Regions from separate parts of the Pantoea osteomyelitidis genome, predicted to be linked through region 2. Evidence: predicted binding sites of a transcription regulator. Region 2 holds the regulator's gene; the other holds the start of a gene.
The links. The regulator CRP, encoded in region 2, controls carbon source genes, mostly activating them, when cyclic AMP is high. The targets are predictions, from matches to a motif close to ATGTGANNNNNNTCACAT.
Positions count from the first base shown of each region.

Region 1: udp (uridine phosphorylase) is a predicted target of CRP. The motif match lies at 1,654-1,671, and genes of this name have one in related genera.

Region 1 covers NZ_JBGFSN010000001.1:221,610-226,804, forward strand. The annotation lists gene metE (5-methyltetrahydropteroyltriglutamate--homocysteine S-methyltransferase) at 1-592, shown strand, start outside; gene ABU178_RS01010 (dienelactone hydrolase family protein) at 651-1,487, opposite strand; gene udp (uridine phosphorylase) at 1,783-2,544, shown strand; gene ABU178_RS01020 (tetratricopeptide repeat protein) at 2,628-3,896, shown strand; gene rmuC (DNA recombination protein RmuC) at 3,986-5,195, shown strand, end outside.
Region 2 covers NZ_JBGFSN010000008.1:18,333-23,527, reverse strand. The annotation lists gene ABU178_RS16905 (YccS/YhfK family putative transporter) at 1-1,984, opposite strand, end outside; gene crp (cAMP-activated global transcriptional regulator CRP) at 2,043-2,675, opposite strand; gene ABU178_RS16895 (OsmC family protein) at 2,978-3,382, shown strand; gene ABU178_RS16890 (phosphoribulokinase) at 3,418-4,287, opposite strand; gene ABU178_RS16885 (YheU family protein) at 4,362-4,580, opposite strand; gene ABU178_RS16880 (hydrolase) at 4,584-5,195, opposite strand, start outside.

The DNA of each region.
Region 1 (5,195 bases), on a different contig from region 2:
CTGTTGGTCATTCCCGCGTGAAGATGTCTCCCGCGAAACCATCGCCAAACAGATCGCGCTGGCGCTGCGTGACGAAGTAGCGGATCTGGAAAAAGCGGGCATCGGCATTATTCAGATTGATGAACCGGCGCTGCGCGAAGGTCTGCCGCTGCATCAGTCCGACTGGGCGGCTTATCTCACCTGGGCGGTGGATGCGTTCCGCCTGAATGCGGCGGTAGCGCAGGATGAAACGCAGATTCATACCCACATGTGTTACTGCGAATTCAACGACATCATGGATTCAATTGCGGCGCTGGATGCCGATGTGATCACCATCGAAACCTCGCGTTCTGATATGGAGCTGCTGGAATCCTTTGAGGAGTTCGAATATCCGAATGAAATCGGTCCGGGCGTTTACGATATTCATTCGCCGAACGTGCCGGGTGTGGAATGGATGGAAACGCTGTTGCGTAAAGCGGCGCAGCGCATCCCGGAAGCGCGTCTGTGGGTCAACCCGGACTGCGGCCTGAAAACGCGCGGCTGGACGGAAACGCGTCAGGCGCTGGCGAACATGGTCAAAGCAGCGCAAAACCTGCGCGGCGAAAAAGCGTAATAAAGTCTGCTAAACGTTGTGTTGTAGTTTGGGGCGCGCAGGCGCCCCTTTTTTATCTTCAGGCCGTTGGCGCCACGCCATACTGCCGGAACCAGGCCAGCATACGCGACCAGCCATCTTTCGCGGATTCCGCGTGATAGCTGGGGCGATAGTCAGCGTTGAACGCATGGCCCGCATCGGGATAAACCACGATTTCCGCGTTGGCATTGGCGGCACGCAGCGCCTGACGCATCTGCTCCACGCTCTCCAGCGGAATACCTTCATCCTGTCCGCCATACAGACCCAGCACCGGCGCGGTGAGATCCACCGCCACATCAATCGGATGCTTTTGCTGCTTCATGGTCTTGTCGCCCACCAGACGGCCATACCAGGCGACAGCGGCGCTCAGCTGTGGATTATGCGCGGCATAAAGCCAGCTGATGCGTCCGCCCCAGCAAAAACCGGTGATGCCCAGACGACGAATATCACCGCCGTTGCGCGCAGCCCAGTTGGCCGCATGATCGAGATCGGAAAGCACCTGGCTATCCGGTACTTTGCTCACCAGCTCTTTAAAAAGGGTAGGGATATCGTCATAGTCATTGGGATCGCCCTCGCGGAAATAGAGTTCCGGCGCCACGGCCAGGTAACCCTCCAGCGCCAGTCGACGACAAATATCGCGGATGTGCTCATGGACGCCAAAAATCTCCTGCACAACCAGCACCACCGGTAACGGTCCTTCAGCCTCTTTGGGTTTGGCGAAGAACGCCGGCATATTTTCCCCCTGGCTGGGTACCGAGGTTTCGCCAGTCTGGATCGCCGGGCTGTCCGTCACGATGGTGGTCGAGGCGGTGGGCAGCACGGCCGACGCGAAGCCGCCGGTTGCAGATTTTTGTGCCATATTTTCTTCGGTTTTCATTGTTCTCTCCGTGCAAGCAATAGCGCAATCACGTAACTATAGCCTGGGGATAACCAGGCGGCGGGTAGCAGAGCGGGCAGAACATCGCCATTTCTCATTCTCTTTATCATTGCTGAGAAAGGTTACACATTGCAGCTTGTAGCATTGGCGGATAATAGAGTCAGATATGTGACATATATCGCACTATTTTACGGTAAAAATGTAACTTTCATTTTTTGTAGTGATTGTTATCACACATTTATCCGGTGAGGTGACGTAAAGTGTCGCCCAAACCCCCTTTCATCAGGAGTCTGTTATGGCGCAATCTGACGTTTTCCATCTGGGTCTTACCAAAGCCGATCTGCAGGGCGCAACGCTGGCTATCGTGCCGGGCGACCCTGAGCGTGTAAAAAAAATTGCCGGGCTAATGGAGAACCCGCAGCACCTGGCTTCGCACCGTGAGTTCACCAGCTGGCTGGCGCAGCTTGACGGCAAGCCGGTGGTGATCTGCTCAACCGGCATTGGCGGGCCGTCGACTTCAATTGCCGTGGAAGAGCTGGCGCAGCTCGGCGTGCGTACCTTTTTGCGCGTCGGCACTACCGGGGCGATCCAGCCGCACATTAATGTCGGCGACGTGCTGGTCACCACCGCGGCGGTACGCCTTGACGGCGCCAGTCTGCACTTTGCGCCGATGGAGTTCCCGGCGGTAGCGGATTTTACCTGCACCACCGCGCTGGTCGAGGCGGCGAAAGCCAGCGGCGCCAGCCTGCATGTGGGCGTCACCGCCTCATCCGATACTTTTTATCCGGGCCAGGAGCGTTACGACACCTTTTCAGGCCGCGTGGTGAGCCGTTTTCAGGGATCGATGCAGGAGTGGCAGCAGATGGGCGTGCTCAACTATGAGATGGAATCCGCTACACTTTTGACGATGTGCGCCAGCCAGGGGCTGCGTGCCGGTATGGTGGCAGGCGTGATCGTTAATCGCACGCAGAAAGAGATTCCGGATGCGGCGGCCATGAAACAAACCGAAAGCGATGCGGTGAAGATCGTTGTGGAAGCTGCGCGTCGCCTGTTATAGCGCGCCTTGCCCGTCGTCATTTCCGCAACAGGACGACGGGCGGAACAGAACGGGGCGCAATTTGAATAAAAGGGAGAATTTGAATGCGCAAAACGATTCCTGTCCGTCGTCCTGCTCCGGCTGCCTCTTCTGCCGAATTGCAGGCCCGCCTTGAAGCCAGCGCCGCCCGTTTTCGTCAGGCCATGGCTGAATCTGATTTCCCCGTTGCCCGCCAGTGCTGCGAAGAGGTATTGCGTTTCGCGCCCAACAATATGCGGGTGCTGAGCGATTATGCGCTGAGCCTGATGCGCGTGGGCGAGCAGGCGAAAGCTTATAAGGTGTATCAAAAAATTTATCAGGCGCCTGCGCCACAGCGCGCGCAGGCGGCGGAGACGTGGCTTGATGGTCTGGTCGAAGCGTGCGGCTGGCTGGGAAAAACGGATGAAGTACGGCGCTACGGGCTGGAGGCGCTGGAGGCCGCCGATGCGCGTTTCGCTCAGGGTCAGCGCTATCCGTTTCCCTCGTCTGCGCCTCCGCCGTTCGACGCCAGCAAGCCTGAACAGAATATTATCGCTTTCAGCCTCTATGGCGGGCAGCCGCGCTATTGCGAAACGCTGATCAAAAACGTTGAGGTGGCGCGTGAGCTTTATCCCGCCTGGACCTGCCGGGTCTGGCTGGATGAGAGCGTGCCGCAGCATGTCTGGCAACGTCTGCGGCAGGCGGGCGCGCAGCTGGTGGATATGTCGCAGGAAAAAGCGATTTTCCCTACGCTGTGGCGCTTTCTGGTGATGGACGATCCCACCGTGCGGCGCTTTATTGTACGTGACGCTGACTCGCTGCTTTCCGAGCGTGAGACCGCGGCGGTAGAGGAGTGGCTCGCCTCGCCTTACTGGTTCCACCATATGCGCGACTACTTTTCCCATACGGAGCTGCTGCTGGCGGGGATGTGGGGAGGGTGTCAGGGCGTGTTTAGCGGGGTGGGCGAGTGGATGCGTGATTTCCATGCCCGCTATACCAGCAGCGAGCGTTTTGCCGATCAAACCTTCCTGAAAATGGTGCTCTGGCCAACGGTACGGGAAAGCGTGCTTAATCACGATGCGCTGTTTGGCTTCCATGGCGCACGCGCGTGGCCGACACATGCGCCGGTACGCTGGCGAAATGAGAGCTTTCACGTCGGCAGCAACGCTGGTTTCGCCAGCATGACGGGCAAAACCAGCGTGGCGGAGGGCGAAACCCAGCCGATAGAAATTATCCGGGACAACGAGCGCTGGCACTATAAGGCGCAGGTGAAAAATGCCGAGTGGAAGCTGCCGATGCCGTTCTTTCTGATCGATGAATGGCAAAGCGGACGGCTAAAAGTGCAGGCGTTGTAACCTTTCGTTCTGACGGGCAAAATTGTCTGGACATTCATACAGTGCGACTCTACCTTTTCCCTGAACGACGCGATGGGGTGAGGGATAACGTGGATCAGCAAATCATTATCAGCGCCTGCCTGGCGCTGGCCGGACTCGGCATCGGCTGGATTCTGGCGCAGCTGCGCACGGGTCATCAGCAGGCGGCTTTCACTGCCGAGCGGCGGCTGATGGAGGAGGCGCAGCGTCGTCAGGAACAGCAGATCGAAAACGGTCGTCAGCAGCTACAGCTACGCGAGCAGGAGCTGCGCCAGCTGCACGGCTCGCTCAGCGCGGCGCAGGAGAAGCTCCAGCAGCTCGACTACTGGCGCGGCGAGTGCGAGCAGCTTAACCGCGAGCTGCGTAATCAGCTTGAAGTGAACAGCGCGCAGGAAGCGGAACTGCGCGAAGTCACCATTCGTCTTGAAGAGACGCGCTTTGCCGCCGAGGAGAAGCAGCGTCTGTTAACCAACAGCGAACAGCGCCTCAGCGCGCAGTTTGAGAATCTCGCCAACCGTATCTTCGAAAACAGCGGCCGTCGCGTCGACGAGCAGAACCGTCAAAGCCTGAACAGCCTGATTGGCCCGCTGCGCGATCAGCTGGACGGCTTTCGTCGTCAGGTCAATGAAAGCTTCGGTCAGGAAGCGCGCGAGCGTCATACGCTGGCCCATGAGATCCGCCAACTACAGCAGCTGAATGCGCAGATGGCGCAGGAAGCGATCAACCTGACGAAAGCGCTGAAGGGCGACAACAAAATTCAGGGCAACTGGGGCGAAGTGGTGCTCAGCCGGGTGCTGGAGGCGTCAGGTCTGCGTCAGGGCTACGAGTATGAAACCCAGGTCAGCGTGCAGCTGGAGCAGCAGCAGGGCCGTATGCAGCCCGACGTGATTGTGCGTTTGCCGCAGGGCAAAGATGTGGTGATCGACGCCAAAATGACGCTGGTGGCCTATGAACGCTACTTTAATGCTGAAGATGAAGTCACGCGGGAGCAAGCGTTGCAGGAGCATGTCAGCGCCATGCGCGCACATATTCGCTTACTGGGACGCAAAGATTATCAACAATTACCCGGTTTACGCTCGCTGGATTATGTGTTGATGTTTATCCCGGTTGAACCGGCGTTTCTGCTGGCGATCGATCGTCAGCCCGAAATCATCAGCGAAGCGCTGCAGCAAAACATCATGCTGGTGAGCCCAACCACTTTGCTGGTGGCGCTGCGCACCATCAACAACCTCTGGCGCTATGAGCATCAGAGCCGTAATGCGCAGCGCATTGCGGACCGCG
Region 2 (5,195 bases):
GATGTCCCAGAATTCGCTTCACATGCCGCTCCACAATAGTCATCGGTCCTTCATTCACATCTTCCGGTGCTTCCAGCACGTTACTGTCTGAGCCTTTGTCATATTCCAGCCGCTGCTGGCAACGCTGCAACGCGATTTCACAGGATTGCAGATAGCGCTGCGCCAGCTCAGAGGTCAACATGGTGTGCTCACGCGCCAGAATCGTCATTGCATTGATGTGCTCGACGATAAACTGGCTGTGCGTCACCCACAGACGCATATCCTTGAGATACTCCGGGTTAAAGGCAGGCTCCTGCATCGCCTGATTCAACGAATTGAACAGCGCGTTGTGCGCCTGATTCACGCGTATGCGCTGGTACGCCAGCTTTCCCGACGCCTGCTCCGGCCCAAGCAGCATCTGCAACGCTTCCTGGTAGGTTTCCAGCGCATCGTGCGCATTCTGTCGCAGCAGGCCGCTCTGCCACTGCGGCCAGAGCCAGATCATCCCGCCAAAAGCGATCAGACAACCCATCAGCGTATCCATCAGGCGCGGCAGCAAAAACTGCGCGCCGTTCAGCGAGAGCAGTTGCAGTGAGTACACCGCCGTGACGGTAAAGCCGACCATTGCCCAGCCGTAAGATTTGCGGATAAACAGATAGCTGATCAGGGTAATCGCCAGCATGCCGGAAAGCACGATTGATTCCGGCACGGCGAAGCGCAGCGTCGCCGCCGCGATCACCAGCCCGGCAAAGGTGCCGAGCGCCCGGTGCTGAATACGGACCCGCGTGGCGTTATAGCCGTTCTGACTGACAAACATGATGGTCATCAATATCCAGAAGGGCTTGGGAATATTAAAGAACAGCGCCAGCGTGCTGCCAAACATCAGCATCACGGCAAAGCGTGCCGCGGTGCGCAGCGCGGCGGACTTGAGCGACAGATAGCTGCGCAGGGCGGCGAGCAGCGGCAGACGGCGCTGGCGATCGGCCATCAGGTCGCGCTGATAGAGCGGCTTCTGGCTGCGCAACACGCGCGCGATGCGGCTGAAGTGATAGAGGCAGAAGTTGCCCACCGGATTATCCGGATGCTGGCGGGCGATCTTCTCCAGCGCGCCGAGCTGCTTATCCATGTCGAACCGGTCCGGCAGCTGATGATAAAGAATGTCGTCCGCCAGTTCGCGCAGGCGCGTGGAGATGGTTTTGGCATTCCAGCGGATCACCGCTTCGGCGTGGCTCTGCTCCACCAGCTTCTGCACCTCTTCCGGCTGATGCAGGCTGACGGAAATATGCTCCTGCAGATCGAGCGCAACCTGAAAGGCGCGCGTCAGCCGCTTATGGCTGTTGTCCCGGCTGGCGGAGAGCATGTGCATCTGCTGATAGCAGGTGGTGATGAGATCCACCGCTTTTTGCTGGCGCGTTAGCAGCGGCGGCAGCGCTTTTTCCGGATCGGTGAGCTGCGTCAGCAAGGTATATTTGGCGTCGCAGTAATCCGCCAGCTCGCGAAAAAGCAGGCTCAGGGTTTCGCGCATCGGCTGCTCTTTCCACAGCCAGAACCAGAACCAGTTGAACAGCCCATACCAGAGCGTGCCGCCGATATAGAGCAGCGGCGGCACCCAGACAGGCATATGCCCTTCCAGGCCGAGAGTGAAGATGGCAGCGATCAGCGCGCCGGGCAGCAACCGTCCATGCAGTGGACTGATCTCGCCGGTAACGCCCAGCAGCAGCGGCATCAGAAACAGAATCAGCGGCAACGGCACTTGCTTCAGCGTCAGCCACTGGATCAGCAAACTGCTGGCGGCAAACAAACTGCCGCCGACAATCAGCCGTTTAAAAAAACGTTTATGGGGCGTGTCCAGACCGGCGATATTGCAGCAGGCGGGCACCAGCGAGAACAGCAGTCCGTTTTGCAGATCGCCCAGCAGCCAGCCGAGCGTCACCGGCAGGCTAAGAACCAGCGTTTGCCGCAGGGCGTAGTTGACTTCAGGATGGTAGATGATTCGGCGCCACATCAGCTCATCGCAAATAAAAACGGCGCGATGTTGCCATCACGCCGTGAGTGATACGGAATTAGCGGGTGCCGTAGACGACGATCGTTTTGCCGTGTGCGGAGATCAGATTCTGATCTTCCAGCATTTTCAGAATACGTCCGACGGTTTCGCGTGAGCAGCCAACGATCTGACCGATCTCCTGACGGGTGATTTTGATCTGCATCCCGTCGGGGTGGGTCATGGCGTCCGGCTGTTTCGCCAGGTTAAGCAGCGTCTGAGCGATGCGGCCCGTCACATCAAGGAAAGCTAAATTACCCACTTTCTCTGAAGTCACCTGCAGGCGACGCGCCATCTGCGATGAGAGGCGCATTAAAATATCCGGGTTCACCTGGATCAGCTGGCGAAATTTTTTATAGGAAATTTCAGCCACTTCGCACGCGGTTTTCGCGCGTACCCAGGCACTGCGCTCCTGGCCCTCTTCAAACAGGCCAAGCTCGCCAATAAAATCGCCCTGATTCAGATAGGAGAGGATCATCTCTTTACCTTCTTCATCTTTAATCAGCACCGCAACGGCGCCTTTCACGATGTAGTAAAGCGTTTCAGCCTTTTCGCCCTGGTGAATCAAGGTACTTTTCGATGGGTATTTATGAATATGACAATGGGACAGGAACCATTCGAGTGTAGGGTCTGTTTGCGGTTTTCCGAGAACCATTCTCTGTTATCCTCTGTTGTAATCGTGCCCAAAATACAGGGGGCCGTTTTCCCTGTCAGGCGGTGAAATCGTCAAGCGTTTCCCATTCAGGAAATTATTCGGGTCTCCGTCGTGAGCTGTGCTCGTGATTCGTCCCGCATTCGTCTATAAGTGACGAAAAATATTTTCAGCTCTGTTTGTAGCACAGCTTTCACCGACTGTCTTGTGTTGTCTCGCTTCAGCAAACGGCGAATCCGGCCGATTGCTGTTTCGCCGGCGAGGGCGTACTCTGACGTTAACTAAATGAATCAGGAGAGTTTATTATGCAGGCTCGTGTGAAGTGGGTTGAAGGGCTGACATTTTTGGGAGAATCCTCATCCGGTCATCAGGTGCTGATGGATGGCAACTCGGGCGACAAAGCGCCGAGTCCGATGGAGATGGTGCTGATGGCCGCAGGCGGATGCAGCGCTATTGACGTAGTGTCGATCCTGCAAAAAGGACGCAACGAAGTGGCGGACTGCGAAGTGAAGCTGACCTCCGAGCGCCGCGAAGAGGCGCCGCGCATTTTTACCTATATTAATCTGCACTTTATTGTCAGCGGCAAAGATCTTAGCGACAAAGCGGTGGCGCGCGCGGTGGATCTCTCAGCGGAAAAGTACTGCTCGGTGGCGATCATGCTGGGCAAAGGCGTGGAGATCACCCACAGCTACGAAGTCGTGGCGCAGTAACGCCAGCGTGAGGCCGGACGCGGCGGCCTCACAGCTTATTCGATACGTTTCCCTTCGATCAGCCGTTTTACCAGCGGCCCCATGATCAACTCCATCGCCAGACCCATTTTGCCGCCCGGCACCACCAACGTGTTGATGTGCGAAATAAATGATCCCTGCAACATCGCCAGCAGATAGGGAAAATCGATCCCTTCCAGCCCGCGAAAATGGATCACCACAAGGCTCTCATCCAGCGAGGGAATACTGCGGGCGGCGAAGGGGTTTGAGGTGTCGACCGTGGGCACGCGCTGGAAGTTGATATGGGTGCGTGAAAACTGCGGGGTAATAAAGTTGATGTAGTCTTCCATCGATCGCACTACCGAATCCATCACCGCCTCGCGCGAGTGGCCGCGCTCGCTGGTATCGCGCACCAGCTTCTGAATCCACTCCAGGTTGACGATGGGCACCACGCCCACCAGCAGATCCACTTTCTCTGCCACGTTGTGCTGCTGCGTCACTACGCCGCCATGCAGTCCTTCATAAAACAGCACGTCGGTATTGGCGGGCAGCGGCTGCCAGGGCGTAAAGGTTCCCGGCACTTGATTCCACGGCACCGCTTCATCGTAGGTATGAAGATATTTGCGCGACTGCCCGTGGCCGCTGTGACCATACTCGGTAAAAGTCTGCTCCAGCAGGCCGAAATCGTTGGCTTCCGGGCCGAAATAGCTGATGTGACGACCGAGATCGCGCGCTTTGCGGATCGCCATATCCATTTCCGGCCGCGTGTAGCGATGGAAACTGTCACCCTCCAGCTCGGCCGCGTGCAGACTCAGCTGTTGAAAGATTTTACGAAAGGCGAGGCTGGTGGTGGTGGTGCCGGCGCCGCTGGAACCGGTAACGGCGATAATCGGATGCCTGGCTGACATGATAAAACTCCCTGTTAAGATCGGGCGATGTGCATTGTTAGCATGATTGCCGCCCCAGTGTCATCCGCTCTCCGTCAGCCGCGAAACTCGCCGCGCGGCATGATGTTGACCGTTTCATGCAGTTCAGACCAGACCAGCACCGCCTCACCGCGCTCCAGCTGACGCCGGACATCCTCGACTTTTTCCGCCAGGCTGCGCTCCTCTGCGCCATAATCGGTGCCTTCGCGCAGCACAAAGGCCTCAATCAGATTGGCGAGCGTTTCGGGATCCACTTGTTGCCAGGGAATTATCACAGCTTAGTTTTCCAGATAAGGTGAAAGCCAGTGCGGCACGCGTCGTTCAAGCCACATCTGCGGCTTGCGCAGCGTACCCCCCACAAAGCCAACGTGACCGCCGTAGCGGGTCAGTTGATAAGTAATGTTAGCAGGTAACCGCGTCGGATCCGGGATCACCTCGTCAGTCATAAAAGGATCGTCCTGAGCGTGGATGATCAGCAGCGGCTTACGCACATCAGGCAGCAGCGGCATGGCGCTGGCGCGACGGTAATAATCGGCGGCATCATGGAAGCCGTGCGCGCGGGCGGTAATGGCATCGTCGAAATCGCGCAGCTTGCGCAGCGCTTTCAGCTGTAACAGGTTGACCGGCAGGGTGCCGGGCCAGGCGCGCAGTTTGCGTTCCGCATTCTTTTTTAGCTGCTCCAGCAGATAACGCTGATAAAGGCGTGAAAATCCGGTTTCCAGCCTGACGCTACATGGCTCCAGCAGCAGCGGCGCGGAGATCACCACGCCCGCATCCAGCAGCGCGCTGTCGCCCTGTTTTCCCATCAGGCAGGCCAGCATATTGCCGCCAAGCGAGACGCCGACCGCGGCGGTGGGCGCTTTGCCCCAGCGCTGCTGCAGCCAGTGCAG